Regions from separate parts of the Pseudomonas atacamensis genome, predicted to be linked through region 2. Evidence: predicted binding sites of a transcription regulator. Region 2 holds the regulator's gene; the other holds the start of a gene.
What was found. Region 2 encodes sigma-54, which starts transcription at its own class of promoters, with help from an activator protein. Its sites were predicted from a motif close to ANTGGCATNNANNTTGCTNT; they were not measured.
Positions count from the first base shown of each region.

Region 1 (16,153 bases), 710 kb from region 2:
CGAGATCGACACCGGAATGTCGAGGATCACGTCCAGGTTCGGGCCATCGAGGGTCACCGGATCGTTGTTCTTCGGCACGCTGCCGAACTCTTCCATCGGCAGACGGTTGGAGCTGGAAGTGCCGGCGTCGGCGGCCAGCAGTGCATCGATGTCAGCCTGGCCGGCATCACCGGTTTCTTCCAGGGCCGCAGCCCATTCATCGGCCAGTGCCTGGTCGTCCTGCGCGTTCATATCGTCGTTCATCATGTGTCCTCGGCGGGCAACAATTCGGTTAAATACGGGGGTGAAAAGCGCCGCCTCAGCGACGCTCGATCGGCTCGATCACCTGCAACGCGAGGTTGCCTTTGTGCGAGCCCATCTTGACCTTGAAGGCCGGCACGCCGTTGGCGCGCATGATCATGTCTTCCGGCATCTCGACCGGGATCACATCCCCCGGTTGCATGTGCAGGATGTCGCGCAGCTTCAACTGGCGGCGGGCCACGGTGGCACCGATCGGCACGTCGACATCGAGCACGTCCTGGCGCAGGGCGTTGACCCAGCGCTCGTCCTGATCGTCGAGGTCGGACTGGAAACCGGCGTCGAGCATCTCGCGCACCGGCTCGATCATCGAGTACGGCATGGTCACGTGCAGATCGCCGCCACCGCCATCGAGTTCGATGTGGAAGGTGGAGACCACAATCGCTTCGCTCGGGCCGACGATGTTGGCCATGGCCGGGTTCACTTCCGAGTTGATGTACTCGAAATTGACTTCCATGATCGCCTGCCAGGCTTCTTTCAGATCGACGAAAGCCTGCTCCAGCACCATGCGCACTACGCGCAGTTCGGTCGGGGTGAACTCACGCCCTTCGATCTTGGCGTGACGGCCGTCACCACCGAAAAAGTTGTCCACCAGCTTGAACACCAGTTTGGCGTCGAGGATGAACAGCGCGGTGCCGCGCAGCGGTTTGATCTTGACCAGGTTGAGGCTGGTCGGCACGTACAGCGAGTGCACGTATTCGCCGAACTTCATCACCTGCACGCCACCGACGGCCACGTCCGCCGAGCGGCGCAGCATGTTGAACATGCTGATGCGGGTGTAGCGGGCAAAGCGTTCGTTGATCATTTCCAGCGTCGGCATGCGTCCACGGACGATGCGATCCTGGCTGGTCAGGTCGTAGCTTTTGACACTGCCGGGTTCGGCAGCATTATCGGTCTGTACCAGACCATCATCGACGCCATGCAGCAGCGCATCGATTTCATCCTGGGACAGCAGATCCTGCACGGCCATGTCGTGTTCCTACTGCAGTACGAAATTAGTGAAAAGCAACTGTTCGATGACCACTTTGCCCAGTTCTTTCTGCGCCACTTCCTGGACGCTGGCGGTGGCCTTCTGGCGCAACATCTCTTGCCCGACCGGGGTCGCCAGTGTGGCGAAATCCTGACCGGAGAAGAGCATCACCAGGTTGTTGCGGATAACCGGCATGTGCACTTTGAGCGCGTCCAGATCGGCCTGATTACGCGCCAGCATGGTGATGCTCACCTGCATGTAGCGCTGACGGCCGTTCTGGTTGTAGTTGGCAACGAAGGCCGGCGCCATCGGCTCGAAAATCGCCGCCTGCTTGCCGACCGGCGCTGCTTCAGCGGCCTCGGCAGGCTTGCTCTGCGCGCCGTGCATGAAGAACCAGGTCGCCCCGACGGATGCACCAATGGCCACCAGCAACGCCAGCACGATCACGATGATCAGCTTGAGTTTGCCTTTGGTTGCGGGGTCTTTTACTGCTGCAGCTTCGCTCTTCGCCATGCCAATAATCCGTCACTAATCGGGGGTTTCACAGTCGCACGGCAAGGCAAGAGCAAGTGTTATGCCAGAAGTGTCAGCGCGTCATCTGAACGGCGCCATAAACAAATGTGGGAGCGAGCCTGCTCGCGAATACGATGTGTCAGTCAACATGTATGTTGAATGTCACATCGTATTCGCGAGCAGGCTCGCTCCCACATTGGGTATTGCGTTGCGTCAGGCGTAATAGTCGACCGCGCTGCTGCCAATTACGCTAGCAGTTTGCGCCGCCACTTCAGCGACAGTAGCTGGTGCCAATTCCTCATCCGCCGAATCCAGGCGTCCGCCGGCAGCGCTGGTCCGGCCACTCTGGCCCTGCTGCGCCTGCTCCTGGCCTTGCTGCCCCTGCCAGCCACGGTTCTGGTCGGCGACGTTGACGTCGACCTGGCCCATGCCCTGCTGGTTGAACATGTCGCGCAGGCGGTGCATCTGGCTGTCGAGCGCTTCACGTACGCTTGGGTGCGCGCTCATGAAGGTGACCTGGGTCTGCTGATCGGGAACCATGTTCACGCGGATATCCAGACGCCCCAGCTCCGCCGGCTGCAACTGAATGTCGGCGGCCTTCAGGTTGACGCTGGACAGGTACATGACGCGGTTGACCACTTCTTCGGTCCAGCCGCTCTGGTGCATGGCGATCGGCTGATTCACCGGCAGCGCATTCGCGGTTTTCGGCGTAGCGGCCTGGGTCAGTGCCGCGAGACGGTTGGCGAAGTCGTCGACACGGGTGTCGCTGGTGGCGGACTTCAGATCCTTCAGGCCATCGTCGATCAGCCCGCTGAAAGCTTGTTCGCCGCCTTGGCTGGTGCTGTCCTTGTCGGCCTGCACGTCGAGCATGCTGGCCATGCCGGCGGCAAAGTTCTGCGCGGCGGTCAATTCGCCGCCAGCCTGAGCTTGAGCAGGCGTGGCTTTCGGTTGCGCCTGGCTGGCGGCAGAAATATGCCCGCCCTGCTCCATCGCCATGCGCACGGCCGGCAGGGAATCGAGCGGGTCGGCTGTCGGATCAAATTCGCTGTCGGTAGCCGCCGGATCTTTGACCATGCCCGACACGACCGCCAATGCAGGCGTTTCGGTTTCCGGCTGGGCTGGCGTGGCGACTGTTGGTGCTTGCACCACCGGCGTTGCCACCAACGGCTGAACGACTTGCGCCAATGCCGGATCAAGCGCCGGGTCTACAGGCGCGGCATCGGCCACAGGGGTTTGTACCGTTTCAGTGGTGTCATCGGCAGTGGCAGTCGCGTCGTCGCTCGTCGCCGCTTTGTCGGCAGGCAACGCTTTGCCGCTATCGGCAACTGCTGGCTCGGGCGCGGCAGACTGATCTTCGCCGATATCCTTTTTGCCGCTGCTGTCCGCGACCTTGTCGCGTGCCGGCTTGACTGAATTGTCAGCACTCACGGCAGGCTTGGCCGGCGCCTGATAGGCGAACACTCTGGCGAAGCTGGAGGCGTTGTCCCCGGCGTCTGCGGCCATTGCCGACGATTTGGCAGAGGCGGCTTGTGCCTTGGCCTGAGCGGCGGTCTGAAGAAGAATGTTGGGGGTCGCAGGCATGACACGGTCTCCGCTGCACTGGGATCGTAGGTACAGTTGAGCAAGATGACTGCAAGTGCCGGGCCAGTTTGGCCAGACACTTGCGAAAAGCGCCGGGCGGCGACTTCAGTGGATGTGGGCGTGGTGCTTTTCGCTTTCGTACACCGGGCGTACTTCGGCGAATTCGGAATGGATATCGGCCACCAGTTGAGCGAGCGCTTCCGGACTTTTGTTCTTGGCATTCGACTCAAGGTCCTGGCACAACTCGGCCAGTCGAACCGCGCCCATGTTGCTCGCGCTGCCCTTGAAGCTATGGGCTACATCGGATAGCGCTTTAGCGCTGGTGCTGTCCTGCAACTCGTGCAGGCGGCTTTGCGAATCTGCCAGAAAAGTCTCCAGCAATTCCGTATAGCCGTCCTCCATCACCTCGCGCAAAGTATCGAGGACTTCGCGATCTACATGTGTGTCTGTCACTTGCTCACTCCTTGATCAAGAATGGGCGGATTATGCCTCAATCTCCCAGAAAAACTCCACGCTGGCACTACGACCCTGGTCCGACCAACTGGCGTTGCGCCCCAGTTGCCGGACCAGCCCGATGCCGCGTCCCGACAAGCGGGCGTTATCCACGGGCCGCTCCATGACCCGCGCCACATCAAAGCCCTTGCCGCTGTCCTCGACGCGAATGACCAGCCGCCCGCCCTCGCCTTGCGGCTGGACCTGCAGATGCACGCGCACGAAACCGTCTTGCAGCGCCTCCAGCCGCGCCGCGCGCATTTCATAGTAGCGGGCGAAACCTGCCGCATCGCGTTTAAGGCTGGAATCCAGCCCGAGCACGCCGTGCTCCAGGCCATTGGAATACAACTCGGCGAGCACGCTGTACAGCGCCCCGCTCTGCGCGCGCAGGCCATGCACCTCAAGCAGCAACTGCAAGAGGAACGGCAACGGATTGAAGCGCCTGAGCGAGGCGCCGCGAAATTCGAAACTGGCCGACCAGTCCAGCGGGCACGACTGGCCGCTGTCGGAATACACCGGCGCCGCGCCGTGCGTCTGCGCCGACTCAAGCAGACTGACCTCGACCATGCTTACATCATCACGGGCCTGTCCGCGAAAATCGCGCAGTGCCTGTTCGATATCCTCGAACAACCGATCCGGCTCGCGGTTCGCCGCAAATACCTGCTGCAAGCGTTCGACACCGAACAACTGGTCATTGGCATCGCAGGTATCGATCACTCCGTCCGATAGCAGAAACACCCGATCATCGACGGCCATCGGATACACATCCGTACGGTCATCGAAGGCTTGCGCGCTGAGAATCCCCAGGGGCAAATGCCGCGCCGGCAAGGGCACGCGCTCGCCACTGGCCATGCGATGCAAGTAACCGTCGGGCATGCCGCCGTTCCACACCTCCACCGAACGGCTCTGGAAACTCAGACTGAGCAACGTAGCGCAGCAGAACATGTCCACCGGCAGGATGCGCTTGAGCTTGGCGTTCATCTCGCGCAGGGTTTCGGCCAGGCCATAGCCCTTGGCGGTCATCCCGTAAAACACTTCGGCCAGCGGCATCGCCCCCACCGCTGCCGGCAAGCCATGCCCGGTAAAATCGCCGAGCATGACGTGCATCTCACCGGCCGGCGTGTACGCCGCCAGCAACAAGTCACCGTTGAACAGCGCGTAAGGCGATTGCAGGTATCGGATGTTCGGCGCGCTCAGGCAACCGGAATGCGCGACCTTGTCGAACACCGCTTTGGCCACGCGTTGTTCATTGAGCAGATAGTCGTGATGTCTGGCGATCAGATCGCGCTGCTGCAGGACCGTTGCCTGAAGGCGGCGCAAGCGATCCATCGCCTTGATTTTGGCGGCGAGTATCACTTGGTTGTACGGCTTCGCCAGAAAGTCGTCGCCGCCAGCCTCCAGACACCGAGCCAGCGCTTCACTCTCGGTCAGCGAGGTGAGGAAGATGATCGGCACCAATGCTTCACCCGCCAGTGCCTTGATCTGCCGCGCCGCTTCGAAGCCGTCCATCACCGGCATCAGCGCGTCCATCAACACCAGATCGGGCTGCTGTTCTTTGAACGTTTCCACCGCCTCGGCACCATTGGCCGCCGTCAGCACCCGATGGCCCTGACGGCGGACAATGGTCGACAGCAGCAGCCGGTCGGCGGCGCTGTCTTCGGCGATAAGAATGGTCAGCGGCTCTTGCGCCTGCATGGGCGTCAACTGATGTCGAAGAGTTTGTCGAAGTTGGAAATCGCGAGGATTTTCTTCACATCGGAGCTGCTGTTGACGACACGGATATCCGACTCGTCGCCGCCGGCGTGATCACGCAGCAGAAGCAGCATGCCCAGCGCTGAGCTGTCGAGATAAGTGGCCTCTTTGAGGTCGACCACGATGGATTCGGGTTTGTGTGGGAGCCGTTCATACGACTCGCGAAATTCCTGATGGCGACCGAAATCGAACCGGCCTTTGACGGCGATGGTGAGCTTTTTCTGGTCTGGAGAGACTTCTGTAACGACTGACATTGACTGGCTTCCTTGTCATTGACGAACCTGTACAAGGTGTAGCACCTGGATAGGGTTGGGGCAAGGCGCAACGGTTGAACAAGTGTGGGAGCGAGCCTGCTCGCGAAGGCGTTCTGGCAGTTGACTACAGGGTTGACTGACACGGCGCTTTCGCGAGCAGGCTCGCTCCCACAGGGTTTGGCGGTGTGATTTAGAAGGCATCACGCCGTGGCAAACGCTGTGACAGTTCATCGAGCAGCTTCTGCTCGCGCTTGTCTTCCAGGCGTTGCGCTTCATCACGATAGCGCTGCACCAGTTTGCGCAAACCCTCGACGCGGGCAAACGCCTGCTGCCATTCCTCACGCGCCTTGTCGAGCTTGTTCTGGTGCCAGACCAGGCTCTGCCGTTGCTGGTCGACGGCAGTATCGAGTTGCGCCAGGAAACCCTGAAAACCCAGCAGCCATTGCCCGGTCACGCCGGTGCTGCCGCGCACGATCCACTGCTGCGAGTAATCCAGACGAAAGGCATTGAGGTCGGCCAGTTTGCTTTCGGCAACTTTGACCTGGCCCTGAAAGTAGGCGAGGCGCTGCACGGCGGCTTTCTCGGCCTTTTCGGCCATGTCCACCACCGGTGCCAGGCGCGCGGCGCGGCTGACGGCCATGGCCGGTTACCCGCCCGCCGCAGGGGCGAACAGGGTTTCCAGATAGGCCTGGCTCTCACCCAGATTGATTTTGTCGTTGAGGCCTTGGCGCTGATACCTGACCAATTGTGGTTGCAGGGAAATCGCCAGATCGGTCTCGCGATCGCCACCGGCCACATAGGCACCGACGCTGATCAGATCGCGGCTCTGCTGATAGCGTGACCAGAGCTGTTTGAAATACTGCGCGCGCTGCATGTGATCCGGCGAAACCACCGCCGGCATCACCCGGCTGATCGAGGCTTCGATGTCGATCGCCGGATAGTGACCTTCCTCGGCCAGGCGTCGTGACAGCACGATATGGCCGTCGAGCACACCCCGCGCCGAGTCGGCAATCGGGTCCTGCTGGTCGTCGCCTTCGGACAGTACGGTGTAGAACGCCGTGATCGAACCACCGCCCTTCTCCGCGTTACCGGCACGCTCCACCAGTTTCGGCAGTTTGGCGAACACCGAGGGCGGATAGCCCTTGGTTGCTGGCGGCTCACCGATGGCCAGAGCGATTTCCCGCTGGGCCTGGGCGAAACGGGTCAGCGAGTCCATCAGCAGCAGAACGTTCTTGCCCTTGTCGCGGAAATACTCGGCGATGCGCGTGCAATACATTGCCGCGCGCATACGCATCAGCGGTGCGTCGTCCGCTGGCGAGGCGACCACTACCGAACGTTTGAGGCCTTCTTCACCGAGAATGTGTTCGATGAATTCTTTAACTTCGCGACCACGCTCACCGATCAGGCCGACGACGATGATGTCGGCCTCGGTGAAGCGGGTCATCATGCCCAACAGCACCGATTTACCGACACCGGTACCGGCGAACAGACCCAGACGCTGACCACGGCCGACCGTCAGCAAACCGTTGATGCAACGGATGCCGACGTCCAGCGGTACGCTGATCGGATCACGGTTGAGCGGGTTGATTGTCGGGCCATCCATCGGCACCCAGTCTTCGGCTTTCATGCCGCCCTTGCCGTCCAGCGCGCGACCGGCGCCGTCGAGGACACGGCCGAGCATGCTCATGCCCATCGGTAAACGACCGGTATCGGCCAGCGGCACCACACGGGCGCCCGGGGCAATCCCGGCGACGCTGCCGACCGGCATCAGAAAGACTTTGCTGCCGGAAAAACCCATGACTTCCGCTTCCACCTGGGACGGGTGATAGCTGTCGTCGTTGATCACCATGCAGCGGGTGCCCATGGCGGCGCGCAGGCCTTCGGCTTCGAGGGTCAGGCCGACCATGCGCAGCAGCCGACCTTCAAGGATCGGCGCGCCGGCAATCTCGGTGGCCTCGGCGTAGGTGCTCAGGCGCTTGGCGAAGCTGGTGCGTTCAAGGCGCATCGCTGGCGTCCGCGCGCGGCTCGTCAGAGTCGACAGCCACTGGGGTGTCTTCGGGAATGTCCAGACTCAAGTCCGGCGTTGCCGGGTGCAGGGCTTGCTCGTGCAATTGGTCGAACAGCTTGGCCATGACCTGGGTCACGCGCGATTCGACGCTGGCGTCGATGCGGCTGTGTTCGGTTTCAACCCGGCAGCCGCCCGGCAACAGCGACTCATCTTCAACGATGCGCCAGGTTTCTTCGTGGCGTTCGCGCAGGGCTTTGACCTGGGCGAAATCCTGCGGATTGACGTACAGACGCACGTTTTCCACGCCCAGCGGCAATAGCTTGAGGGCATCGCGCATGACGTGTTCGATCTGCGTTGAATCGATGGCCAGTTCGCGCTTGATCACCTGCTTGGTGATGTGTTGCACGAGGTCAACCAGCGACTTTTCAATCTGGGTGTCTTGCTCGGCGATCGGTTCGAACAGGTTGGCCATCAACAGCTCAAGGCTGGCGATTTTCGCCGCCAGCGCTGTTTCGGCTTCCTGACGCACCTTCAGCGTGGTGCTGTGAAAACCTTCTTTTTCGCCGATGGCGAAGCCCTCGTTGTAAGCCTCCTGACGGATGCTTTCGAGTTCCTCCAGGGTCAGTGGCTGGACTTCTTCCAGCGGCACTTCTTCCATTTCCGGCGGTTCGGGCTCCGGCTCAGGCTCGGGTTCCGGTTTCGGCGGGTCGAAGCTGGGCAGCGCCCAGGATTCGAAACCACGAACATCGCGGGCGCGGATCAGATCCGTCACAGACTCGTCAGGCTTATCCATGGGCTTAGATCATTTCCTCGCCGCCCTTGCCACCGAGCACGATCTCGCCGGCTTCGGCCATACGACGGGCAATGGTGAGGATTTCCTTCTGCGCGGTTTCGACATCGCTGACGCGCACCGGGCCTTTGGCCTCGAGGTCGTCGCGCAACAGTTCGGCAGCACGCTTGGACATGTTCTTGAAGATCTTTTCCTTGACGCCTTCGTCCGATCCCTTGAGGGCCAGCACCAGCACATCGGAAGAGACTTCGCGCAACAGCGCCTGGATGCCACGGTCGTCGACGTCGGCAAGGTTGTTGAACACGAACATGAGGTCTTCGATCTGACCGGACAGGTCTTCGTCGACTTCGCGGATCGAGTCCATGAGTTGGCCTTCGATCGAGCTGTCGAGGAAGTTCATGATGTCGGCCGCACGCTTGATGCCACCCAGGGTGGTGCGCGAGGCGTTCGAGTTGCCGGAGAACTGCTTCTCGAGAATCTGGTTGAGTTCTTTCAAGGCGGCCGGTTGCACGGTGTTCAACGACGAGACGCGCAGGATGATGTCCAGACGCACCTTGTGGTCGAAGTTGCCGAGCACCTCACCGGCCTGATCCGGATCGAGGTACGCGACCACGATTGCCTGAATCTGCGGGTGTTCGTAACGGATCACGTCAGCGACTGCACGCGGCTCCATCCATTTCAGACTGTCGAGGCCGCTGGTGTTGCCACCGAGCAGGATGCGGTCGATCAGGCCGTTGGCCTTGTCTTCGCCCAGGGCCTGGGTGAGCATCTTGCGCACGTAGTCGTCGGAACCGACGCCAAGGCTGGTCTGATCGCCGACGATGTCGACGAACTCGCTCATCACCTGCTCGACCTGTTCGCGATGGACGTTGCCCATCTGCGCCATGGCCACGCCGACGCGCTGAACCTCTTTGGGTCCCATGTGGCGCAGCACTTGCGCAGCATCGGTCGAACCCAGGGACAGCAGCAGAATCGCGGCTTTGTCGACCTTGGTCAGTTTGACGGTGGCGGCTCGGTTATCACTCATCTGCGTTAATCCACTCTTTCACGACCTGAGCCACGCGACCCGGGTCTTCAGCTACCAGACTCTTGATTGCATTCAGCTGCGCGTCATAACCCTCGCTCGGGCTCGGCAACAGAATGCTCTGCGGACCACCGAGGCTCACGCGGTCGTTGGCCAGTTCGCCGTCCAGGCCGCCCATGCCACCAAGTTCCACGTCGCTGCCCAGACCGGCCAGCTCCTTGCCTTTGCCACCGCCGGTGATGTTGTTGAGCACCGGACGCAGCACACCAAACACCAGTACGAGGATGAACAGCACACCCAGCACTTGTTTGACGATGTCCCAGAACCATGGCTGGGAGTAGAACGGAATATCTGCAATCACCTCGCCACGCTCGGCGGAGAACGGCATGTTGATCACGCTGACGCTGTCGCCACGGCTGGCGTCGAAACCGACGGCGTCCTGCACCAGACGAGTGAAGCGCGCCAATTCGTCGGCGCTCCACGGCGCACGACTGGTTTCACCGTTGGCCGGGTTGATCTTGACCTGATCGTCGACCACCACCGACACCGACAGGCGATTGAGACGGCCCTGCTGCTGCTTGGTGTGGCTGATCGAACGGTCGAGCTCGAAGTTCTTGGTCGATTGTTGACGCTTGTCCGCCGGGTACGGCGCGAGCATTGGCTGGCCGGTGGCCGGGTCCATGATCTGCTGACCGTTGGCGTCAACCAGTGGCTGACCCGGCTGGATCATCCCGGCCGGTGCGGCGGTGCCACCGGTGGTCTGCGGCGCCGAGGCAGGCGCCGGTGGCTGGTTGCTCAGGGCACCCGGCACACCTTGCGGACCATTGCTGGCGGTGCGTTGTTCGTTGACCGACTGCTCGCTGCGCAACGCCGGTTGGTCCGGGTTGAATTGCTCGGCAGTCGATTCGACGGCACTGAAATCGACGTCGGCCGAAACTTCAGCCTTGTAGCGATCGTTGCCCAGTACCGGTTGCAGAATGTTGTGCACGCGCTGGGTGAGCATGCTTTCCATGCGGCGGCTGTAATCGAACTGCTTGCCGGCCATGGTCATTTCCGAGTTCTCCGCCTGATCGGAGAGCAGGTTGCCCTTCTGATCGACGACGGTGATCTGCGATTTGCTCAACTCTGGCACAGAAGTCGCCACCAGGTTGATGATCGCCACCACCTGACCCGGCTCCAGCGAACGCCCGCTGTACAGCTCGACCAGTACCGAAGCGCTTGGCTTGCGCTCGTCACGGACGAACACCGAACTCTTCGGAATCGCCAGGTGCACGCGGGCACCCTTGACGTTGTTCAGGCTGGAGATGGTCCGCGCCAGTTCGCCTTCGAGGCCGCGACGATAACGGGTCGCTTCCATGAACTGGCTGGTGCCCAGACCCTGTTCCTTGTCGAGGATTTCGAAACCGATGTTGCCGTCGCTGGGAGTGACACCAGCAGCAGCGAGTTTCATCCGCGCACGGGACAGGTCGTCGGCCTTGACCAGCAAGGCGCCGGAATTGGGTTCTACGTTGTAAGGGATGTCAGCGGCGGCCAGGGTTTCCATGACCTGCTTGGCGTCCATGCCGGCAAGGCTGCCGTACAGTGGACGGTAATCCGGCTGCTGCGACCACAGCACCACGGCAAAGCCAATCGCCACGCTCGCAGCCAGACCGACCAACAGGCCGACCTGACGCAGCACGGTCATCTGGGAAAGGTTTTCCAGAAAGGACAGGCCGAACAGCGGCGGTTTGCCGTCGATCGGGGTGGCCTTGGCCGGAACGTTATCAGCGACTGCTTCTGCCATGACTTATTTCGCCCTTAAACCGGCATCTGCATGATGTCTTGGTAAGCCTGGACCAGCTTGTTGCGCACCTGGGTCAGAGCCTGGAACGACACGCTGGCTTTTTGCGACGCAATCATGACGTCAGTCAGGTCGACACCGCTCTTGCCGATCTCGAACGCGTTGGCCAGTTGAGTCGACGCCTGCTGGGTATCGCTGACTTTATTGATCGCCTGACCGAGCATGTCGGAAAAGCTGCTGCCCGCGATTTCAGGGACAGCGGCAGTCGATTTACGCGCAGACATGGCATCCACTTTCATGGCCTGCATGTCCATCATCAACCGATTAAATTCAATACCTTGGCTCATGGTCTACTCTCTTGGGCGGCCCGCAATTTTTTGACACTCACTCGGCGGGTACACAGGTATTAGCAACAAGGGTGCCAGCTAGTGGGCACCCTTCTGAGAAAAGCATCTGGAATGTTTTGCAGCATCGATCAGGTGGCGAACAGATAGCCTTCGACGTCCATCCCGGCGTCGCGCATTTGCGCGAGCTTGTAGCGCAGAGTTCGCGGGCTGATGCCGAGCTTTTCGGCAGCTTCCTTGCGCCGGCCACGCTCAGCGCGCAGGGTGTCGATGATCATCTGAAACTCCCGGCGGCGCAGGTCATCGCCCAGGGCGCCGGAAGAATCCGCCTCGATTTCCACCTCGCGGATCACCGATGCCGGGACCGGCAACGGCGCAAATGTCACCGCACCGCTCAGGCAAAAATCCTGCGGCTGAATCAAACCGCCCTGCTGCAGGATCAGCGCGCGCTGAATGGCGTTGTCCAGCTCACGCACATTGCCCGGCCACGGGTACGCGGTCAGACATGCTTGAGCTTCGGGGGACAGCTTCGCTGCTGCGTGCTTCATTTTATTGACGTGTTTGGCCAACAACTTTTCCGCCAGCGGCAGGATATCGGCAGTGCGTTCGCGAAGTGGACGCCAGGCCAGAGGGAAAACCGACAAGCGGTAAAACAGGTCTTCGCGAAAACGCCCCGCCGCCACTTCGCCGGCCAGATCGCGGTTGGTCGTGGCGACCACGCGAATATCCAGACTGATTGGCTTGCGCGCGCCCACTCGTTCCACTTCCCGTTCTTGCAGCACGCGCAATAGCTTTGCTTGCAGGCCGAGGGGCATTTCGGAAATTTCATCGAGCAGAATGGTGCCGCCGTCCGCCTGCTCGAACTTGCCGGCCTGCGAAGCGATGGCGCCGGTGAACGAACCTTTCTCATGACCGAACAATGTCGCTTCGAGCATGTTGTCGGGGATCGCCGCGCAGTTGATTGCGATAAACGGCTGGCTGGCCCGCCGCGACTGCTGGTGGATATAGCGTGCCAGCACTTCTTTACCGGTACCGGACTCGCCGGAGATCAACACAGTCGAGTCACTGCGCGCGACCCGTGCCGCCAGCTCAAGCAACTGCGCACTGGCCGGTTCAACGGCGACCGGACCGTCCGCTTCGCCCGCGTCAATGCTGCCCAAGGCATGGCGCGCCACCAGATCGAGCAGCGCTTTGGGTTCGAACGGCTTGACCAGATAATCCGCCGCGCCTTGACGCATCGCATCGACCGCACGCTCGACAGCGCCGTGGGCGGTCATCAGCAGCACCGGCAATTGCGGTTGGCGTGCGCGCAGCAACGCGAGCAACTGGTGGCCGTCCATACCCGGCATGTTGACGTCACTGACCACCAGGCTGAAGGCTTGCTGCGCCACGGCCGTCAGCGCTTCTTCGGCGCTGCCGACGGCGTGATAGTCGTGGCCGGCGAGCAGCAGCGTATCGGCCAGCGCTTCGCGCAACGAACGGTCATCCTCGACCAGCAACACCTTGATGCCCATGACGTTTATTCAACTCCCTGTGCAGCGGAAAACAGTGGCAGGCTGACCTGCGCGCAGGTGCCGCGCCCGACTCGCGAGCGCAGGGTCAATTCTCCCTGATGCGCACGGGCCACCGCTTTGACCACGGTCAGGCCGAGGCCTGTGCCGGTGACTTTGGTAGTAAAAAAAGGCTCGCCGAGGCGCGCCAAAACTGTCGGCTCAATGCCGCTGCCGCTGTCGCTGACACACAGACGCAGGGTGTTGCCTCTGGTGTAGCAATGCACTTTCAAGCGCGCTTCGCCGGCGCTGGCCTGAATGGCGTTTTCAATCAGATTCAGTAATGCCCCGACCAGTGTGTCGCGGTTGCACAGCAGCTCACCGGCATGGCTGTCGCACTGCCAGCGGATCGGCAGATCCTGCACATGGGTCAGCGCCGCTGCCTGCAGCGATTGCATCAAGGCATTTGGCGAAATGCGGTCGGTCAGCGGCAATTCACCGCGAGCGAACACCAGCATGTCGCGCACTTGATGTTCGAGTTCGTGCAGACGCTCTTTCAGGCGCCCGGCAAAGCGTTGCTGGGTTTCCACCGGCAATTGCTGTTCGGTCAAATGGCTGGCGTAAAGCAAAGCGGCGGACAGCGGCGTGCGAATCTGGTGGGCCAGCGAGGCAACCATGCGCCCCAGCGACGACAAACGCTCATGCCGTGCCAGTTGATCCTGCAGATGCCGGGTTTCCGTCAAGTCGTTGAGCAACACCAACTGCCCCGGCTCGGCATCCAGCGAGCGGGTGGAAATCGACAGGCGTCGACCGTTTTTCAAGGAGATTTCGTGACCGTCGTCTTCACGGGGAGCGAAGCAGCGTGCGATCACATGGCGCCAGAGTTCGCCTTCGAGTGGCGAGCCGAGCAGATCGATGGCGGCCGGGTTGGCTTCGCGTACCAGACCGTGACCGTCAATGACGATGACGCCGCCGGGCAACAGGTCGAGGAGGTTTTGCAGGCGATTGGCCAGGCGTTCTTTTTCCGCCAGTTCCTGCATGCGCTGGGCGCTGACCACGGCCAGCTCACCCTTGAGTTCGGTGACCCGCGCTTCGAGCAGGCTGTAGGAGTCGGTCAGCTGGCTCGACATCTGGTTGAACAGCTGGAAGGCCTGCTCAAGCCCCTGACGACTTGCCTGCTCTACGGACGAGGGTTGCCCCACGATATTGGAGGCAGAAGAGATCTGGGCGGCTTGGGGCATTGGGCTCTCTCGCTTGGCTGACCGTCAGTGAAACGGAACGTTGCGAGGGCTGTAGCAATACCCGTGCCTAAAAAAAACTGCTTATAAATGAAGCGCTTGAAAAACAGGCGTCAATCATCCGCCTGTTCGTCTCCTCCAGCCCGGCTCATGCCGTATTTGCGCATCTTCTCGACCAGGGTGGTGCGACGGATGCGCAGACGTTCAGCGGCGCGGGCAACAATGCCATTGGCATCGTCCAGCGCTTGCTGAATCAGGCCCTGCTCCAGACCACCGAGGTAGTCCTTGAGGTCGAGGCCTTCCGGCGGCAGCAGTGCACTGGCGCTGAAGTCAGGCGTATGGCCGTTGATCGCCACGCGCTCTTCCAGATCGCTGCGCAGGCTGTCGACCATCTGCTCGTCTTCGTCGTCGACGTAGCGGAATTTCTTCGGCAACTCGACCACGCCGATCACGCCGTACGGGTGCATGATCGCCATGCGCTCGACCAGGTTGGCCAGCTCGCGGACGTTGCCCGGCCAGCCGTGACGGCACAGCGACATGATCGCCGCCGAGTTGAAACGGATCGAACCGCGCTTCTCGTGCTCCATGCGCGAGATCAGTTCGTTCATCAGCAGCGGGATGTCTTCGACGCGCTCACGCAGTGGCGCCATCTCGATCGGGAACACGTTCAGGCGATAGTAGAGGTCTTCGCGGAACGAGCCGATCTCGATCATGCTTTCGAGATTCTTGTGCGTTGCGGCAATGATGCGCACGTCGACGCTCTGGGTCTTGTTGCTGCCCACGCGTTCGAAGGTGCGCTCTTGCAATACGCGCAGCAGCTTGACCTGCATCGGCAGCGGCATATCGCCGATTTCGTCGAGGAACAGCGTGCCGCCGTTGGCCAGCTCAAAGCGCCCGGCACGGCTGGTGATCGCGCCAGTGAAAGCGCCCTTCTCGTGGCCGAACAGTTCGCTTTCGAGCAGCTCTGCAGGGATCGCCCCGCAGTTGACCGGCACGAATGGCGCGTCGCGGCGTTTGGAGTGGTAGTGCAGGTTGCGCGCGACCACTTCCTTGCCGGTGCCGGACTCGCCAAGAATCAGCACGCTGGCGTCGGTGTCGGCCACTTGCTGCATCATCTGCCGCACGTGCTGAATCGCACGGCTGGTGCCGACGAGGCTGCGGAATAGATTGGGTTCGCGATGACGGCCGCGCTCGCGAGCCTGATCGTACATCTCGCGATAGACCTGGGCGCGGTGCAGCGAATCGAGCAATTTGCTGTAGCTAGGCGGCATTTCCAGGGTCGACAGGACGCGGCGACGCTGGTCTTCAGGCAGGTCAACGGAAGAATTATCGCCCATTAACAAAACCGGAAGGAACTCATCCCAGGTTGCGAGTGTCTTTAGCAAGCCCAAAAGCGCGCCAGGAGCATTGACGGTCCCGATCAGTACGCAAATGACTTCACGACTAGACGACAAAGAGCCGACAGCCTGCTGCCAGTCATGGCTGCCGCAGGGCAAATTTTCTTCGCCAAGAAAATTCAGAATCACCGCCAGGTCGCGGCGGCGGACGCTATCGTCATCGATCAGCAGAATTTTGGTTTCACGCCACATGCAATAGCAACTTCCCTAGTCAACTCAATGC
Region 1 covers NZ_CP070503.1:4,364,640-4,380,792, forward strand. Annotated here, with positions in the region: gene fliN (flagellar motor switch protein FliN) at 1-243, opposite strand, end outside; gene fliM (flagellar motor switch protein FliM) at 299-1,267, opposite strand; gene fliL (flagellar basal body-associated protein FliL) at 1,277-1,780, opposite strand; gene JWU58_RS19920 (flagellar hook-length control protein FliK) at 1,994-3,361, opposite strand; gene JWU58_RS19925 (Hpt domain-containing protein) at 3,467-3,814, opposite strand; gene JWU58_RS19930 (ATP-binding SpoIIE family protein phosphatase) at 3,845-5,548, opposite strand; gene JWU58_RS19935 (STAS domain-containing protein) at 5,554-5,859, opposite strand; gene fliJ (flagellar export protein FliJ) at 6,050-6,499, opposite strand; gene fliI (flagellar protein export ATPase FliI) at 6,506-7,864, opposite strand; gene fliH (flagellar assembly protein FliH) at 7,854-8,660, opposite strand; gene fliG (flagellar motor switch protein FliG) at 8,665-9,684, opposite strand; gene fliF (flagellar basal-body MS-ring/collar protein FliF) at 9,677-11,464, opposite strand; gene fliE (flagellar hook-basal body complex protein FliE) at 11,479-11,808, opposite strand; gene JWU58_RS19970 (sigma-54-dependent transcriptional regulator) at 11,937-13,319, opposite strand; gene JWU58_RS19975 (sensor histidine kinase) at 13,325-14,536, opposite strand; gene JWU58_RS19980 (sigma-54 dependent transcriptional regulator) at 14,647-16,122, opposite strand.
Region 1: the regulator sigma-54 is predicted to act here: its motif matches at 3,399-3,418, upstream of JWU58_RS19920 (flagellar hook-length control protein FliK).

Region 2 (16,153 bases):
AGGGCCGATCCTGCCCTGGTTGAAACAGACCGCCCGCGACCTCACCTTATGGATAGTCGCCGGTACATTGCCGTTGCCACCGTTGGGTCAACCCACGGCCAAAGCCAATGCCTGCTCGTTGCTGATCAACGATAACGGTGAGATCGTCGCGCGCTATGACAAGCTGCATCTGTTCGATGTCGATGTCGCCGACAATCGCGGCCGATACCGTGAATCCGATGACTATGCGTATGGCGGTAATGTAGTGGTGGCGGATACGCCGGTGGGGCGAGTCGGTCTGAGCGTGTGTTACGACTTGCGTTTCCCGGAGCTGTACAGCGAATTACGTGCCGCCGGTGCCGAGTTGATTACCGCACCGTCGGCCTTTACGGCCGTAACCGGCGCCGCGCATTGGGATGTACTGATCCGCGCGCGGGCCATCGAAACACAGTGTTATATCCTCGCGGCCGCACAGGGCGGCAGTCATCCGGGGCCACGCGAGACCTTCGGGCATGCGGCGATTGTCGACCCGTGGGGGCGTGTGCTGGCCCAGCAGGATCAAGGCGAGGCGGTGTTGCTGGCCGCCCGCGACAGCGATGAACAAGCGTCCATCCGGGCGCGCATGCCGGTGACGCGTCATCGGCGGTTTTTCTCGCAGGGCGCCCAGCGGCCTGCTTCAGAACACGAATTTAAGGCGTAAACCTATGAGCGAGTTGTTGTCCTCAGTCAGTGATCACCTGTTGGCACCCGGCGGTGTCACGATCGAGAGCCTGCAAGGCGTGCTCGGCGATCTGGCCGGGCCGGGCATCGATGCCGCCGACCTGTATTTCCAGGGCCAGATTTCCGAGTCGTGGGCGCTGGAAGACGGCATCGTCAAGGAAGGCAGCTTCAACCTCGATCAGGGTGTCGGCGTGCGCGCGCAGTCCGGTGAGAAAACCGGTTTTGCCTACAGCAACGCGATCACCCTCGAAGCCCTCGGTGCAGCGGCCCGCGCCGCGCGTTCGATCTCACGTGCCGGGCAGAACGGCACCGTGCAGGCATTCACCAGTCAGGACGTCGCGCAACTGTACGCGCCCGATAACCCGCTGGAAGTGCTCAGCCGCGCGGAAAAAGTCGAGTTGCTCAAACGCATCGACGTCGCCACCCGCGCACTCGACCCACGGATTCAGCAGGTCAGCGTGAGCATGGCCGGGGTCTGGGAGCGAATCCTGGTGGCCTCCACCGACGGTGGCCTGGCCGCCGACGTGCGCCCACTGGTGCGTTTCAACGTAAGCGTCATCGTCGAACAGAATGGCCGTCGCGAACGCGGCGGGCACGGCGGCGGTGGGCGTACCGATTACCGCTACTTCCTCGCCGAAGACCGCGCCATGGGTTATGCCCGCGAAGCGCTGCGCCAGGCGCTGGTGAATCTGGAAGCGATTCCGGCGCCGGCCGGTACCTTGCCGGTTGTGCTCGGTTCCGGCTGGTCCGGCGTGCTGCTGCACGAAGCGGTCGGTCACGGTCTGGAAGGCGACTTCAACCGCAAGGGCAGCTCGGCCTACAGCGGGCGCATGGGTGAAATGGTTGCCTCCAAACTTTGCACCATCGTCGATGACGGCACCTTGAGCGGCCGTCGCGGTTCGCTCAGCGTCGATGACGAAGGCACGCCCACCGAGTGCACTACGCTGATCGAAAACGGCGTACTCAAGGGCTACATGCAAGACAAGCTCAACGCGCGGCTGATGGGCGTGGCGCGCACCGGTAACGGTCGCCGCGAATCCTACGCGCACCTGCCGATGCCCCGCATGACCAACACCTACATGCTCGGTGGCGAAAGTGATCCGGCAGAAATCATCGCTTCGGTGAAGAAGGGCATCTACTGCGCCAACCTCGGCGGCGGTCAGGTCGATATCACCAGCGGCAAGTTCGTATTCTCCACCAGCGAGGCTTATCTGATCGAGGACGGCAAGATCACCGCACCGGTCAAAGGCGCGACGTTGATCGGCAACGGTCCCGAGGCGATGAGCCGGGTGTCGATGGTCGGTAACGATCTGGCGCTGGACAGCGGTGTGGGTACGTGCGGCAAGGATGGGCAGTCGGTGCCGGTGGGTGTCGGCCAGCCAACGCTGAAAATCGATGCGATTACCGTGGGTGGCACGGGCGCATAAGAGCGGCGGGGCTTTCGGGTGGCGCGCAGGACGGCCACCCGGTGGCGATTTTCAACGCAGGCCGCGTTGAGTCTCGTCCAGCTCCCGAATGTATTTGAAGATCTTGCGGCTCGAAGCAGGTGGTTTGTTTTGCGCAACCTCATGCTGGGCCTGACGGATCAGGGAACGCAATTGCTGGCGATCGGCGTCCGGGTATTCGATGACGAATTTCTCCAGCACGGCGTCATCGCCCGCGATCAGGCGGTCACGCCAGCGTTCCAGATTATGGAAACGCTCGTTGTACTGGCGAGTGGAGGCATCGAGTTGATCGAGCAGAGTCAGAATCGCGTCAGTGTCCTGGTCGCGCATCAGTTTGCCGATGAACTGCAAATGCCGTTTACGCGCGATGTTCGCGGTGTGCTTGGGCGCATCGGCCAATGCCCGGCGCAAAGCGTCGGTCAACGGCAATTTGGCGACCAGATCAGGCTTGAGTGTGGTCAGGCGCTCGCCGAGGTCAACCAGCGCATGCAACTCGCGTTTGACCTGAGATTTGCTTTTTTCTCCCGTATCGAGGGAGTCGTCGTAAGAATCAACCATGGTGGCAGTCCGCAAAGAAACGCCGCCATGATAACCAGTCGGGGGCCGCTTGTCCGGCCCGGTCGCTCGATGACCCCAGCCGAAAGCAGAATTTGAGTGGAGATGAGCATGAGTGCAGTTCAAAGCGTCGGCCCGCAGGCATTGCCGGCACTGCAAGAACAGGTCGAGCAGATCATCGCCGAAGCCAAGCGCCAGGGCGCCAGCGCCTGTGAAGTCGCGGTGTCGCTGGAGCAGGGGCTGTCGACTTCGGTGCGTCAGCGCGAGGTCGAAACCGTTGAATTCAATCGTGATCAGGGTTTTGGCATTACCTTGTATGTCGGCCAGCGCAAAGGCTCGGCCAGCACCTCGGCCACCGGGCCGGAGGCGATTCGTGAAACCGTCGCAGCAGCACTGGCCATCGCCAAGCACACTTCCGAAGATGAAGCCTCGGGCCTCGCCGACGCCGCACTGATGGCCAGGGATGTGCAGGATTTCGACCTGTTCCACGAATGGGACATTACCCCGGAGCAGGCCATCGAGAAGGCTTTGCTCTGCGAGGCGGCGGCGTTCGATGCCGATGCGCGGATCAAGAACGCCGACGGCACCACCCTCAGCACCCATCAGGGCTGCCGGGTTTACGGCAACAGCCACGGTTTCATCGGCGGCTACGCATCGACCCGGCACAGCCTGAGTTGCGTGATGATCGCCGAAGCTGACGGGCAAATGCAGCGCGATTACTGGTATGACGTCAATCGCCAGGGCAGTCTGCTCGCCGATCCGGTGAGCATCGGCCAGCGTGCCGCGCAACGGGCGGCCAGCCGTCTGGGCGCGCGGCCGGTGCCAACCTGCGAGGTGCCGGTGCTGTTTTCCGCCGAACTGGCGGGTGGTCTGTTCGGCAGTTTCCTCTCGGCCGTGTCGGGCGGCAGCCTGTATCGCAAATCGTCGTTTCTGGAAGGCACACTCGGGCAAAAGCTGTTCCCGGAATGGCTGACCATTGATGAGCGCCCGCATCTGATGCGCGCCATGGGCAGTGCTTCCTACGACGGTGATGGCCTGGCGACTTACGCGAAACCGTTCGTCGAGAAGGGCGAGTTGGTCTCGTACATCCTCGGCACCTATTCCGGGCGCAAACTGGGCATGCCGAGCACCGCCAACGCCGGCGGCGTGCACAACCTGTTCGTCACCCATGGCGACGAGGATCAGGCAGCGCTGTTGAAGCGCATGGGCCGAGGACTGCTGGTCACCGAATTGATGGGCCACGGCCTGAACATGGTCACCGGCGACTATTCGCGCGGTGCGGCGGGCTTCTGGGTGGAAAACGGCGAGATCCAGTTCGCCGTGCAGGAAGTGACCATCGCCGGCAACATGCGCGACATGTTCAAGCAGATTGTCGCGGTGGGTAATGATCTGGAGCTGCGCAGCAACATCCGCACCGGGTCTGTATTGATCGAGCGGATGACTGTCGCCGGCAGCTAAGCCGCGAATCCGCCAACAAAAAAGGCGCGCCATCCGATCTGGATGGCGCGCCTTTTTTGTTGGTTTCACTGCGATTCCCCTGTGGGAGCGAGCCTGCTCGCGAAAGCGATGGATCAGTTGTAAATGTGCTGACTGACACAGCGCATTTCGCGAGCAGGCTCGCTCCCACAAGTGAACAGCGCAAACTCGAATGCTTGTGTTGGTTCTCATTATCATCTAATAATAAATCTCATCTCCGAACGAGTCCCGGATCATGAGTTCTGCCTTGCACGAGCAGCCCTACCTCGAAAGCTGGCGCTGGATGAGCCGCCAGATCCGTTGCGCGCTGGATCCTGACGAACCGCGCCTGATCGAACACTACCTCGCCGAAGGACGCTATCTGTCCTGTTGCACAGCCACTTCGCCCTGGACTGTCGCCGAAACGTCTTTCCGTCTGCTGCTCGATACCGCCACGGACATCGCGTTGCCGTGGCACTGGCGCAGCGTCTGTCTCGATCAAGCCTGGCGCCCCTTGCGTGAAATGGAGCGCCTGTCGCTATGCCAATGCCGCTTGCGGCGCTGGCAACGCTACACCTGGCAGCTCGCCACTTGCGAGTTGCAACCGTCGATTCCTCTCATTGATTTGCTGCAAGGACATTCGCATGACCAAGACACGTATTGAGCGCGACAGCATGGGCGAACTGCAGGTGCCGGTCGATGCGCTCTATGGCGCGCAGACCCAGCGCGCCGTGGACAACTTCCCGATCAGCGGCAAGCCGATGCCGACGCAGTTCATCCGCGCGCTGATCCTCGCCAAAGCCGCCGCTGCCCGGGCCAACGTTGAGCTGAACCAGATCAGCGCGGCCCAGGGCAAAGCCATCAGTGATGCCGCGCAAGGTCTGCTCGAAGGCGATTTCATGCAGCATTTCCCGGTGGATATCTTCCAGACCGGGTCCGGCACCAGCTCGAACATGAACGCCAACGAAGTGATCGCGACGCTGGCCAGTCGCATGCTCGGCGAGCCGGTCAACGCCAACGATCATGTCAACTGCGGGCAAAGCAGCAACGACATCATCCCGACCACCATCCACGTCAGCGCCGCGCTGGCGCTGCATGAACAATTGCTGCCGGCGCTGTTGCATCTGGTCCAGGTGATCGAGCGCAAGGCCGAGCAAGTGCATCACCATGTGAAGACCGGGCGCACCCACCTGATGGACGCGATGCCGGTGCGCATGAGCCAGGTGCTCAACGGTTGGGCGCAGCAGCTCAAGGCCAATATCGGCCATCTGCAGGATTTGCTGCCAAGCCTGCAAGCGCTGGCGCAGGGCGGCACTGCGGTCGGTACCGGGATCAATGCGCATCCGGAGTTCGCCGCGCGATTCAGTCGGCATCTGAGCCAACTGACCGACGTGCAGTTCACCCCGGGCAAGGATCTGTTCGCGCTGATTGGCTCGCAGGACACGGCGGTCTCTGTCTCCGGCCAGCTCAAAGCTACTGCGGTGTCGCTGATGAAAATCGCCAACGACCTGCGCTGGATGAACTCAGGTCCCCTGGCCGGCCTCGGCGAAATTGAACTGCAAGCGCTGCAACCGGGTTCATCGATCATGCCCGGCAAGGTCAACCCGGTGATCCCGGAAGCCACTGCGATGGTCGCTGCGCAAGTGATCGGCAACGACTCGGTGATCACCGTGGCCGGCCAATCCGGCAATTTCGAACTGAACGTGATGTTGCCGATCATCGCGCACAACCTGCTGAGCAGCATCGAACTGCTGGCCAATTCCAGTCGCCTGCTCGGTGACAAGGCAATCGCTACTTTCAAGGTCAACGAATCGCGCTTGCAAGAAGCGTTGTCGCGCAATCCGATTCTGGTCACCGCACTCAACCCCATCATCGGTTACCAGAAAGCCGCCGAAATCGCCAAGCAGGCCTACAAGGAAGGCCGCGCGGTGATCGACGTCGCTCTGGAACACACCGACCTGTCGCGCAGCCAGCTGGAAGAGTTGCTCAACCCCGAGAAGCTCACCGCCGGCGGCGTGTAAACCCCGCAACCGCTTTGGAGGCTCACCATGGAGCACTGGAAACGCACGATCGAACGGGCCAATCGCTGCTTCATGCTGGGCGAACTGATCGACGCCCGCGAGGCTTACCTGCAAGCCCTGGCCCTGGCGCAAGTGTTGTTCGAACGCTGGGCGGATGCCGACGAAGCGGTGGCGGCCTGCGTCGTCTCTCATCACAACCTCGCCGACCTGCATTTGCGCCTGAACCAACCGGAGGAGAGCGCCGAATATCTTTGCGCCATCCATCAACGTTTGTTGCAGACCATGCAGGACGAACGCCTGCGCCCGGCCCTGCGTGAGGCGGCGTTGCGCCAGAGCAGCAAGACCTACGTCGAACTGTTGAATTTCATCAGCGAGCACGGCGAGTACCCGCGCACCCAGCGCCTGCTGCATCCGGACACCGGCAATGCCCGCCGCGCCTCAAATCCCCATCAGTATGGAGTCCACTGAAATGGCTTTTACCTTGCCTGCCTTGCCTTATGCCTACGATGCCCTTGAGCCGCACATCGATGCGCAGACCATGGAAATCCATTACACCAAGCATCACCAGACCTACATCAACAACCTCAACGCCGCCGTGGAAGGCACCGAATTCGCCGAGTGGCCGGTGGAAAAACTTGTCGCCAGCGTCCAGCAACTGCCGGAAAAGCTTCGCGCGGCGGTGATCAATCAGGGCGGCGGTCACGCCAATCACTCGCTGTTCTGGGAAGTGATGGTGCCCAACGGCGGCGGCAAGCCCGACGGCGCGCTGGCCACGGCTATTGATGAGCAACTGGGCGGACTCGACAGCTTCAAGGAAGCGTTCACCAAAGCCGCGCTGACCCGTTTCGGCAGCGGCTGGGCCTGGCTCAGCGTGACACCGGAGAAAAAACTGGTCGTGGAAAGCAGCGGCAATCAGGACAGCCCGCTGATGACCGGCAATACCCCCATCCTCGGTCTCGACGTCTGGGAACACGCCTACTACCTGCGTTACCAGAACCGTCGCCCGGAATACATCAACGCGTTCTACAACGTGATCAACTGGCCGGAAGTTGCTGCGCGCTATCAGGCCGCACTGGTCTGAGCCTTCCATAAAAACAATCAGGGCTGACTATGGGCACGGAAACACTGGCGATTGGCAGCGGGCGCATGTTTCGTTACGCGGTGGGCTCGCTGTTGCTGCTGGCGGGGATGACTTTGCTGGTCGCCCACGGTTTGCAGTGGCTGAATCTGGAACCGCGGCTGTTGCGCGCCTTGCAGGGCGGTGCCATCTGCGCCTTGGGCACGGCGCTTGGCGCGGTGCCGGTGCTGGTGATCCGGCGCATGCCGCAGGCACTCAGCGACACCTTGCTGGGATTTGGTGCCGGGGTGATGCTGGCGGCGACGGCGTTTTCGCTGATCGTGCCGGGCATTGCTGCGGCGGAGAGTCTTGGTCTTACGCCGTGGGCCGCCAGTGGCCTGATCTGCTTCGGCATCCTGCTCGGCGCGTTCGGTCTGTATCTGGTGGATCGGCGCGTTTCCGGTGCCTCGCCGCAGATGCTCGTCGGCACGCTGGAGCATCCGGTGATTCCACCACGAATCTGGCTGTTCGTGTTCGCCATCATCGCGCACAACATTCCAGAAGGCATGGCGGTCGGCGTGTCTGCCGGCGGCGGGATGGCGGACGCCGACAGTCTGGCGATGGGCATTGCGTTGCAGGATGTGCCGGAAGGGCTGGTGATTGCGTTGGTGCTGGCCGGGGCGGGGATGTCACGGTTCAGGGCGTTTCTCATCGGCGCGGCGTCTGGGCTGGTCGAACCGGTATTTGCACTGTTATGCGCGTGGCTGGTGAGTCTGGCTCAAGTGCTGTTGCCGCTGGGACTGGCGTTGGCGGCCGGGGCGATGTTGCTGGTGGTGACCCACGAAGTGATTCCGGAGTCGCGCCGTCATGGGCATGACAAGCTGGCCAGTCTGGGCCTGTTGGTCGGGTTTTGTTTGATGATGGTGATGGATACGGCGTTGGGGTGAATGGAGGCGAGGAACAGTGTCCCCGCCTCGCGGATTATTCACCTTCGTCGAAATACCTTTCGATCAGATCGACCAATGCGTCCATGGCTTCCTGAGCCTGTTCGCCTTCGGTGCTCAAATGGATTTTGGTGCCTTTACCCGCCGCGAGCATCATCATTGCCATGATGCTCTTGCCGTCGACAGTCGTTTCAGGGGTGCGTCCCACCCGGATCGTGCAGTCTGGATACTGACCGGCCACGCCGACGAATTTGGCCGATGCCCGGGCATGCAGACCCAGTTTATTGATGATTTCGATTTCACGAGCAGGCATCGCGGTGTGGATCCTTTAGGTGAGGTCGCGGTGGCGAACCTGGACGTTCTTCAGGGTTTTCTGCAGGGCCTGACCCAGACGTTCGGTCAGGTAGACGGAGCGGTGGTGCCCGCCGGTGCAGCCAATGGCAATGGTCACGTAGGCGCGGTTGCTGGCGGCGAAGCGTGGTAGCCACTTGTTCAGGTAGGCGTAGATGTCCTGATACATTTCTTCGACATCCGGCTGCTGCGCCAGATACTCGGCCACAGGGGCATCGAGGCCGGACTGAGCGCGCAGCTCGGGTTTCCAGTACGGATTGGGCAGGCAGCGCACATCGAACACGAGGTCGGCGTCGACCGGCATGCCGCGCTTGAAGCCAAATGATTCAACCAGAAACGCCGTGCCGGGCTCAGGCTGATTCAACAGGCGCAACTTCAGGGTATCGCGCAGTTGATACAGATTGAGGTTGGTGGTGTTGATTTTCAGGTCAGCCAGATCGGCGATCGGGCCGAGCAGGGCGGTTTCATCGTGAATCGCCTCGGCCAGTGAGCGATTGGCGTTGCTCAGCGGGTGACGACGACGGGTCTCGGAAAAACGCTTGAGCAGGGTTTCTTCGTCGGCGTCCAGGTACAGCACATCGCACTTGATGTGTTTGGCACGGACGTCTTCGAGCAATTCGGGGAAACGTGACAGATGGCTGGGCAGGTTGCGCGCATCGATCGACACGGCGACCAGCGGCTGCGCCAGTTCCGTGTGAATCAGCGCACGCTCGGCCAGTTCCGGCAGCAAACCGGCCGGCAGATTGTCGATGCAGTAGTAGCCGTTGTCCTCAAGGACATTCAGGGCGGTACTTTTACCCGAGCCCGAACGGCCACTGACAATGATCAAGCGCATGATTAGTGCCCGTTCTGCTCGTCCAGTACAACCTGGTACAAGGCTTCGTTGCTCGCGGCGCTGCGTAACTTGTCACGCACTTCCTTGCGGTCGAGCATGCTGGCGATCTGGCGCAACAACTCCAGATGCGCGTCGGTCGCGGCTTCCGGGACCAGCAGCACGAACAGCAGGTCCACCGGAGCGCCGTCGATGGCATCGAAATCAATCGGAGCTTCGAGGTGCAGCAGGGCGCTGACCGGCGCCGTGCAGCTCTTGAGGCGGCAGTGGGGAATGGCGATGCCGTTACCAAAACCGGTGGAGCCGAGTTTTTCACGGGCGATCAACGCCTCGAAGACGTCCTGCATCGCCAGATCCGGCACTTCGCGGTGGATCAGGTTGGCAATCTGTTCGAGGGCTTTTTTCTTGCTGCCGCCCGGCGCGTTCACTTGGGAACGGCCGGGGGTCAGGATGGTTTCAAGTCGGATCATGGGATAGGGGTGTTAACGACCGGTCGCGCCCTGGAGGAGGCTCTGGGTCTTTTCCTTATGCTTTTTGAGTTGGCGATCCAGCTTGTCGGTAAGTGAGTCGATCGCAGCGTACATGTCGGTATCTTCTGCGTTGGCAACTACTTCTCCGCCGGGTATATGCAGTGTGGCTTCAATCTTCTGCTGCAGTTTTTCGACGCACATCGTGACTTGCACGTTAGTGATTTTGTCGAAATGCCTCTCCAATCGGTCGAGTTTTTCCTCGATGTAGGAACGCAGAGGTTCGGTCACTTCCAGTTGGTGTCCACTGATGTTGACTTGCATACAGCTTCTCCTTCGTTGCCAGTGCATAAAGCGGCAGGCCGAAAAGCCTGCCACTGGAACGCTGTAACGTGGCTTACATCAACCGCTTGCGTTCGCTCGAAGGCGCGATTCCGAGGGATTCGCGGTACTTGGCGACGGTGCGGCGAGCCACCTGAATGCCTTGTGCCTCCAGTAAACCAGCGATCTTGCTGTCACTCAACGGCTTTTTCTGATTTTCCGCGGCCACCAGTTTTTTGATGATCGCGCGGATCGCCGTGGACGAGCATTCGCCGCCTTCGGAGGTGCTGACGTGGCTGGAGAAAAAGTATTTCAGCTCATAAATACCGCGCGGGGTATGCATGAATTTCTGCGTGGTCACCCGGGAAATCGTCGATTCGTGCATGCCGACCGCTTCGGCGATGTCATGCAATACCAACGGCTTCATCGCTTCGTCGCCGTATTCGAGGAAGCCGCGCTGATGTTCGACGATCTGCGTGGCCACTTTCATCAGGGTTTCGTTGCGGCTCTGCAGGCTCTTGATGAACCAGCGGGCTTCCTGCAACTGGTTACGCATGAAGGTGTTGTCGGCGCTGGTGTCGGCACGCTTAACAAACCCGGCGTACTGGGCATTGACGCGCAGGCGTGGCACCGATTCCTGGTTCAGCTCGACCAGCCAGCGCTCGTTGTCCTTGCGCACGATCACATCGGGAATGACGTATTCGGCTTCGGTTGATTCGATCTGCGAGCCCGGACGCGGATTGAGGCTCTGTACCAGCTCGATGACCTGACGCAGCTCGTCTTCCTTGAGCTTCATGCGGCGCATCAACTGGCTGTAATCGCGACTGCCGAGCAGGTCGATGTAATCGGCGACCAGACGCTTGGCCTCGGTCAGCCACGGCGTCTTCGCGGGCAACTGACGCAATTGCAGCAGCAGGCATTCGCTGAGGTTGCGGGCGCCGATCCCGGCGGGCTCGAATTGCTGGATGCGATGCAGGACGGCTTCGATCTCGTCGAGCTCGATGTCCAGTTCAGGATCGAACGCTTCAAGAATTTCTTCGAGGGTTTCGTCCAGATAGCCCTGATTGTTGATGCAGTCGATCAGGGTCACGGCGATCAGGCGATCGGTGTCGGACATCGGCGCCAGGTTCAGTTGCCAGAGCAGATGGCTCTGCAGGCTCTCGCCGGCGGATGTGCGGGTGGTGAAATCCCACTCGTCGTCATCGCTGCTCGGCAGGCTGCTGGCGCTGGTCTGGTAGACGTCTTCCCAAGCGGTATCCACCGGCAGTTCGTTGGGGATGCGCTCGTTCCATTCGCCATCCTCGAGGTTGTCCACCGTCGGGGCGGTTTCCTGGTAGGAGGGTTCCTGGATTTCGGCGGGCTTCTGTTCGGCGTTGTCGGCCAGAGGATCGGCGTTGTCGAAGTCGTCGCCTTCTTCCTGGCGCTCGAGCATCGGATTGGATTCCAGAGCCTCCTGGATCTCCTGTTGCAGGTCCAGGGTCGACAATTGGAGCAGGCGGATGGCCTGTTGCAGCTGCGGTGTCATCGTCAGCTGCTGGCCCATTCTCAAGACTAGCGATGGTTTCATGGCAGGGGCTTAACACCTTATTCGCCGGCGCTTTGCGCCATCCACTACAGGGCGCCGAAGCGCCAAACTTAAGCAAATTATATGCCTGAAACTGAAGTGTTTGCCTAGAGCGCTGTAACAATTAAAGCGGATAAATGCGCCTTGAATCGATACAGCGCTGTCGCGCTTACAGGCGGAACTCGTGACCCAGATACACTTCCTTGACCAGATCGTTGGCCAGGATGGTCTCGGCATCACCTTCGGCGATCAGTTGACCGTCGTTGACGATGTAAGCGGTTTCGCAGATATCCAGGGTCTCACGGACGTTGTGGTCGGTGATCAGCACACCGATGCCCTTGGCCTTGAGGTGGTGGATGATCTGCTTGATGTCGCCGACCGAGATCGGGTCGACACCGGCGAACGGTTCGTCGAGCAGGATGAATTTCGGCGCAGTGGCCAGGGCACGAGCGATTTCCACCCGGCGGCGCTCACCACCGGACAGGCTCATGCCGAGGTTGTCGCGGATGTGGCTGATGTGGAATTCCTGCAGCAGGCTTTCCAGCTCCTTGCGCCGACCGGCCTTGTCGAGTTCAGGGCGAGTCTCGAGGATCGCCATGATGTTGTCGGCGACTGACAGTTTGCGGAAGATCGACGCTTCTTGCGGCAGATAGCCGATACCGGCCTTGGCGCGGCCGTGCATCGGCTGGTGGCTGACGTCCAGATCATCGATCAGCACACGGCCCTGATCCGCCTGCACCAGGCCAACGATCATGTAGAAGCACGTGGTCTTGCCGGCGCCGTTCGGGCCGAGCAAGCCGACGATCTGCCCGCTGTCGATCGACAGGCTGACGTCACGCACGACCTGGCGGCTTTTATAGGCCTTGGCCAGGTGCTGAGCTTTCAGAGTTGCCATTACTGGGATTTCTCTTCGGTTTTCTTCTTCGGCTGGATCACCATGTCGATGCGCGGGCGCGATTCGGTGACCTTGCTGCCCGTGGCGCGACCGGCGCTGGCCAGTTTCTTCACGGTGTCGTAGACGATTTTTTCGCCCTGGGTGACGTTGTTATCCTTGTCGATAACCTTGGCCTTGTCGATCAGCACCACCCGATTCTGCTGGGCGTGGTATTGAATCGTCACGCCGTAGCCCTTGACCGGGTTGGCGTCGCCCTGGGTCTGCAACTGCTCGAAATAGGCCAGGTTGCCGACCGAGGTCACCACATCGATGTCGCCATTGGGCGCGCGCGTCATGGTCACGGTGTTGCCTTTAACGATCATCGAGCCTTGGGTAATGATCACGTCACCTTTATAGGTGGCAATGCCATTCTTGTCGTCCAGTTGGGCGTCGTCGGCCTGAATGCGGATAGGCTGCTGCTGATCGTTCGGCAGGGACCAGGCGCTCGCGCTTCCCAGTGCTGCGCCCAGACTGAGCAAAATAGGGAGGGTTTTAACGAGCCTCATACTGTCCTCTTACGTTCGATTGCAGGTGTATCCTGCTGTCCTTCAGGTACGCTTTCATTCCGACGCCAGTCGATACACCGCCAGCGCCCTCGATTCTAACGGGTTGCGCAGTCTGCGCATATTCCTGCTGCGGGAACACGGTCATGCGGGTGCTGGTGATCAGGGTGCCGCGCTGTTTCTCGTCGGTGCGCTGTACGCGTACCGAGTCGATCAATTCCACTTCGGTACCGCCGGAATTCACTTCGCCGCGCTCACTGGTCACGTGCCACGGGAAGTCGGTGCCGCGATACATGTTCAAGTCAGGCTTGGTTACCAGAGTGACATCGGTAGCCTTGACGTGCTCGGCCTTGTCGGAGGTCATCTCGTACTGCACCTTGCCGTCGGGCAGGTACTGAATGGTGTGCGTGTTGGTCGCGTACCAGTCGATCGGATTCTCGGCCGCCGAAACCGGTGGCTTGTCGAGGAAGCGTTCCGGGCTGATGTTCCAATAGCCGACCGCAGCGAAAATCGCCGCGATGCAGCCGAACAGCAGGAAGTTGCGAAACTTTTTGCTAAACATGGTCAGGCTCACAGGTACGCGGCGTTGGCCGCTTCGAGGCGGCCCTGGGCGCGCAGGATCAATTCGCAGAATTCACGGGCGGCACCTTCGCCGCCACGGGCGCGGGTAACGCCGTGGGCGTGTTCGCGGACGAAATCGGCAGCGTTGGCCACCGCCATGCCCAGCCCAACACGGCGGATCACCGGCAAGTCTGGCAGATCGTCACCGAGATAGGCGACTTCTTCATAGCTTAGGCCCAGTTGCGCGAGCAGACCGTCGAGTACCACCAGTTTGTCCTCGCGCCCCTGAAACAGATGCGGGATGCCGAGGTTCTTCGCGCGGCGCTCGACCACCGGGGTCTTGCGACCACTGATGATCGCCGTCTGCACGCCGGCATTCATCAGCATCTTGATGCCTTGGCCGTCGAGGGTGTTGAAGGTCTTGAACTCGCTGCCGTCTTCGAGGAAGTACAGGCGGCCGTCGGTGAGCACACCGTCGACGTCGAATACTGCCAGTTTGATCGCTTTGCCGCGTTGCAGCAGATCGTTGCTCATTACATGACTCCTGCGCGCAGCAGATCGGAGAGGTTGAAGGCGCCGATCGGGCGATCCTCCTCGTCGACGACTACCAGGGCGTTGATTCGATGGTCTTCCATGATTTTCAGGGCTTCGGCGGCGAGCATGTCGGGCCGGGCGGTCTTGCCGTGTGCAGTCATCACCTGGTCGATGGTGGCGCTGCGGATGTCGATGGCGCGATCCAGGGTGCGGCGCAAATCACCGTCAGTGAAGATCCCGGCGAGCTTGCCATCGGCTTCAATAATAGCGGTCATGCCCAGACCTTTACGAGTCATCTCCATCAGCGCGTCCTTGAGCAGGGTACCGCGTTGTACCTGCGGCAGCTCCTGCCCGGCGTGCATGACGTTTTCGACTTTCAGCAGCAGGCGACGGCCAAGGGCGCCACCCGGATGCGAAAAGGCAAAATCTTCAGCGGTGAAACCACGCGCTTCCAGCAAGGCCACGGCCAGAGCGTCGCCCATGACCAGCGCGGCCGTGGTCGAAGAGGTCGGCGCCAGATTCAGCGGGCAGGCTTCGTGCTCGACATGCACATTGAGATTGACCTCCGCAGCCTTCGCCAGTGGCGACTGTGGATTGCCGGTGACGCTGATCAGCTGGATACCCAAGCGTTTGATCAACGGCAGCAGAGTCACGATTTCATTGGTCGAACCAGAGTTCGACAGGGCCAGGATCACGTCGTCGCGGGTGATCATGCCCATGTCGCCATGGCTGGCTTCGGCCGGATGCACGAAAAACGCCGGGGTGCCGGTGCTGGCCAGGGTGGCGGCGATCTTGTTGCCGATATGCCCGGATTTACCCATGCCGACCACGACCACGCGGCCCTTGCTGGCCAGAATCATCTCGCAAGCGCGTACGAAATCGGCGTCGATATGGGCCATCAAGCCTTGGACGGCTTCCACTTCGAGGCGGATGGTGCGTTGTGCCGATTGAATCAGGTCGCGGGTTTTGCTCATGTCAGAATCGTATGGGCCGATGAAAAGGCGGCGATTATAGCGGTTATGTGGCAAAGCCTCACGCAAGTTCGACGTGCTTTGTCATTACTGGTTACCAAAACCCTCTGAAACTCGCTCGGGCCCTCTTCAGTCGGCGATCTTGGCCGGGTTCTCGCTTGGGCGCTCAGCCTTTGCAGTGATATAGTTCGCCGCCAGTTCGGCCTGCCCGGGATGCAGGTGTTTCCGAGGAAAGTCTGGCATCCCAGTGAGAGGCTGCATCGCAAGGAGTTTAGATGAGTGCCGATAACGCCTACGCGGTCGAGCTGAAGGGAGTCTCCTTCAAGCGCGGTGCGCGGAGCATTTTCAATAACGTCGATATCCGCATCCCGCGCGGCAAGGTCACCGGCATCATGGGGCCTTCCGGCTGCGGCAAGACCACGCTGCTGCGCCTGATGGGCGCGCAGTTGCGGCCGTCCGGCGGCGAAGTCTGGGTCAACGGGCAGAACCTGCCGACGCTGTCGCGCAGCGATCTGTTCGATGCGCGCAAGCACATGGGCGTGCTGTTTCAGAGCGGTGCGCTGTTTACCGATCTCGATGTGTTCGAGAACGTGGCCTTTCCGCTGCGGGTGCACACGCAACTGCCGGAAGACATGATTCGCGACATCGTCCTGCTGAAATTACAGGCCGTGGGGCTGCGTGGCGCCATCGAGCTGATGCCGGACGAACTGTCCGGCGGCATGAAGCGCCGTGTAGCATTGGCCCGGGCGATTGCCCTCGACCCGCAGATTCTCATGTACGACGAGCCCTTCGTGGGCCAGGACCCGATCGCCATGGGCGTGTTGGTGCGCCTGATCCGCCTGCTCAACGATGCTCTGGGCATCACCAGCATCGTGGTTTCGCACGATCTGGCGGAAACCGCGAGCATTGCCGACTACATCTATGTAGTGGGCGATGGTC
Region 2 covers NZ_CP070503.1:5,076,213-5,092,365, reverse strand. Annotated here, with positions in the region: gene JWU58_RS23290 (carbon-nitrogen hydrolase family protein) at 1-679, shown strand, start outside; gene tldD (metalloprotease TldD) at 684-2,126, shown strand; gene yjgA (ribosome biogenesis factor YjgA) at 2,178-2,702, opposite strand; gene pmbA (metalloprotease PmbA) at 2,811-4,157, shown strand; gene JWU58_RS23270 (hypothetical protein) at 4,411-4,818, shown strand; gene JWU58_RS23265 (class II fumarate hydratase) at 4,799-6,175, shown strand; gene JWU58_RS23260 (hypothetical protein) at 6,203-6,643, shown strand; gene JWU58_RS23255 (superoxide dismutase) at 6,645-7,256, shown strand; gene JWU58_RS23250 (ZIP family metal transporter) at 7,286-8,179, shown strand; gene JWU58_RS23245 (HPr family phosphocarrier protein) at 8,214-8,489, opposite strand; gene rapZ (RNase adapter RapZ) at 8,505-9,362, opposite strand; gene ptsN (PTS IIA-like nitrogen regulatory protein PtsN) at 9,365-9,829, opposite strand; gene hpf (ribosome hibernation-promoting factor, HPF/YfiA family) at 9,842-10,150, opposite strand; gene JWU58_RS23225 (RNA polymerase factor sigma-54) at 10,224-11,714, opposite strand; gene lptB (LPS export ABC transporter ATP-binding protein) at 11,881-12,606, opposite strand; gene lptA (lipopolysaccharide transport periplasmic protein LptA) at 12,606-13,151, opposite strand; gene lptC (LPS export ABC transporter periplasmic protein LptC) at 13,138-13,710, opposite strand; gene JWU58_RS23205 (KdsC family phosphatase) at 13,719-14,243, opposite strand; gene JWU58_RS23200 (KpsF/GutQ family sugar-phosphate isomerase) at 14,243-15,217, opposite strand; gene JWU58_RS23195 (ATP-binding cassette domain-containing protein) at 15,490-16,153, shown strand, end outside.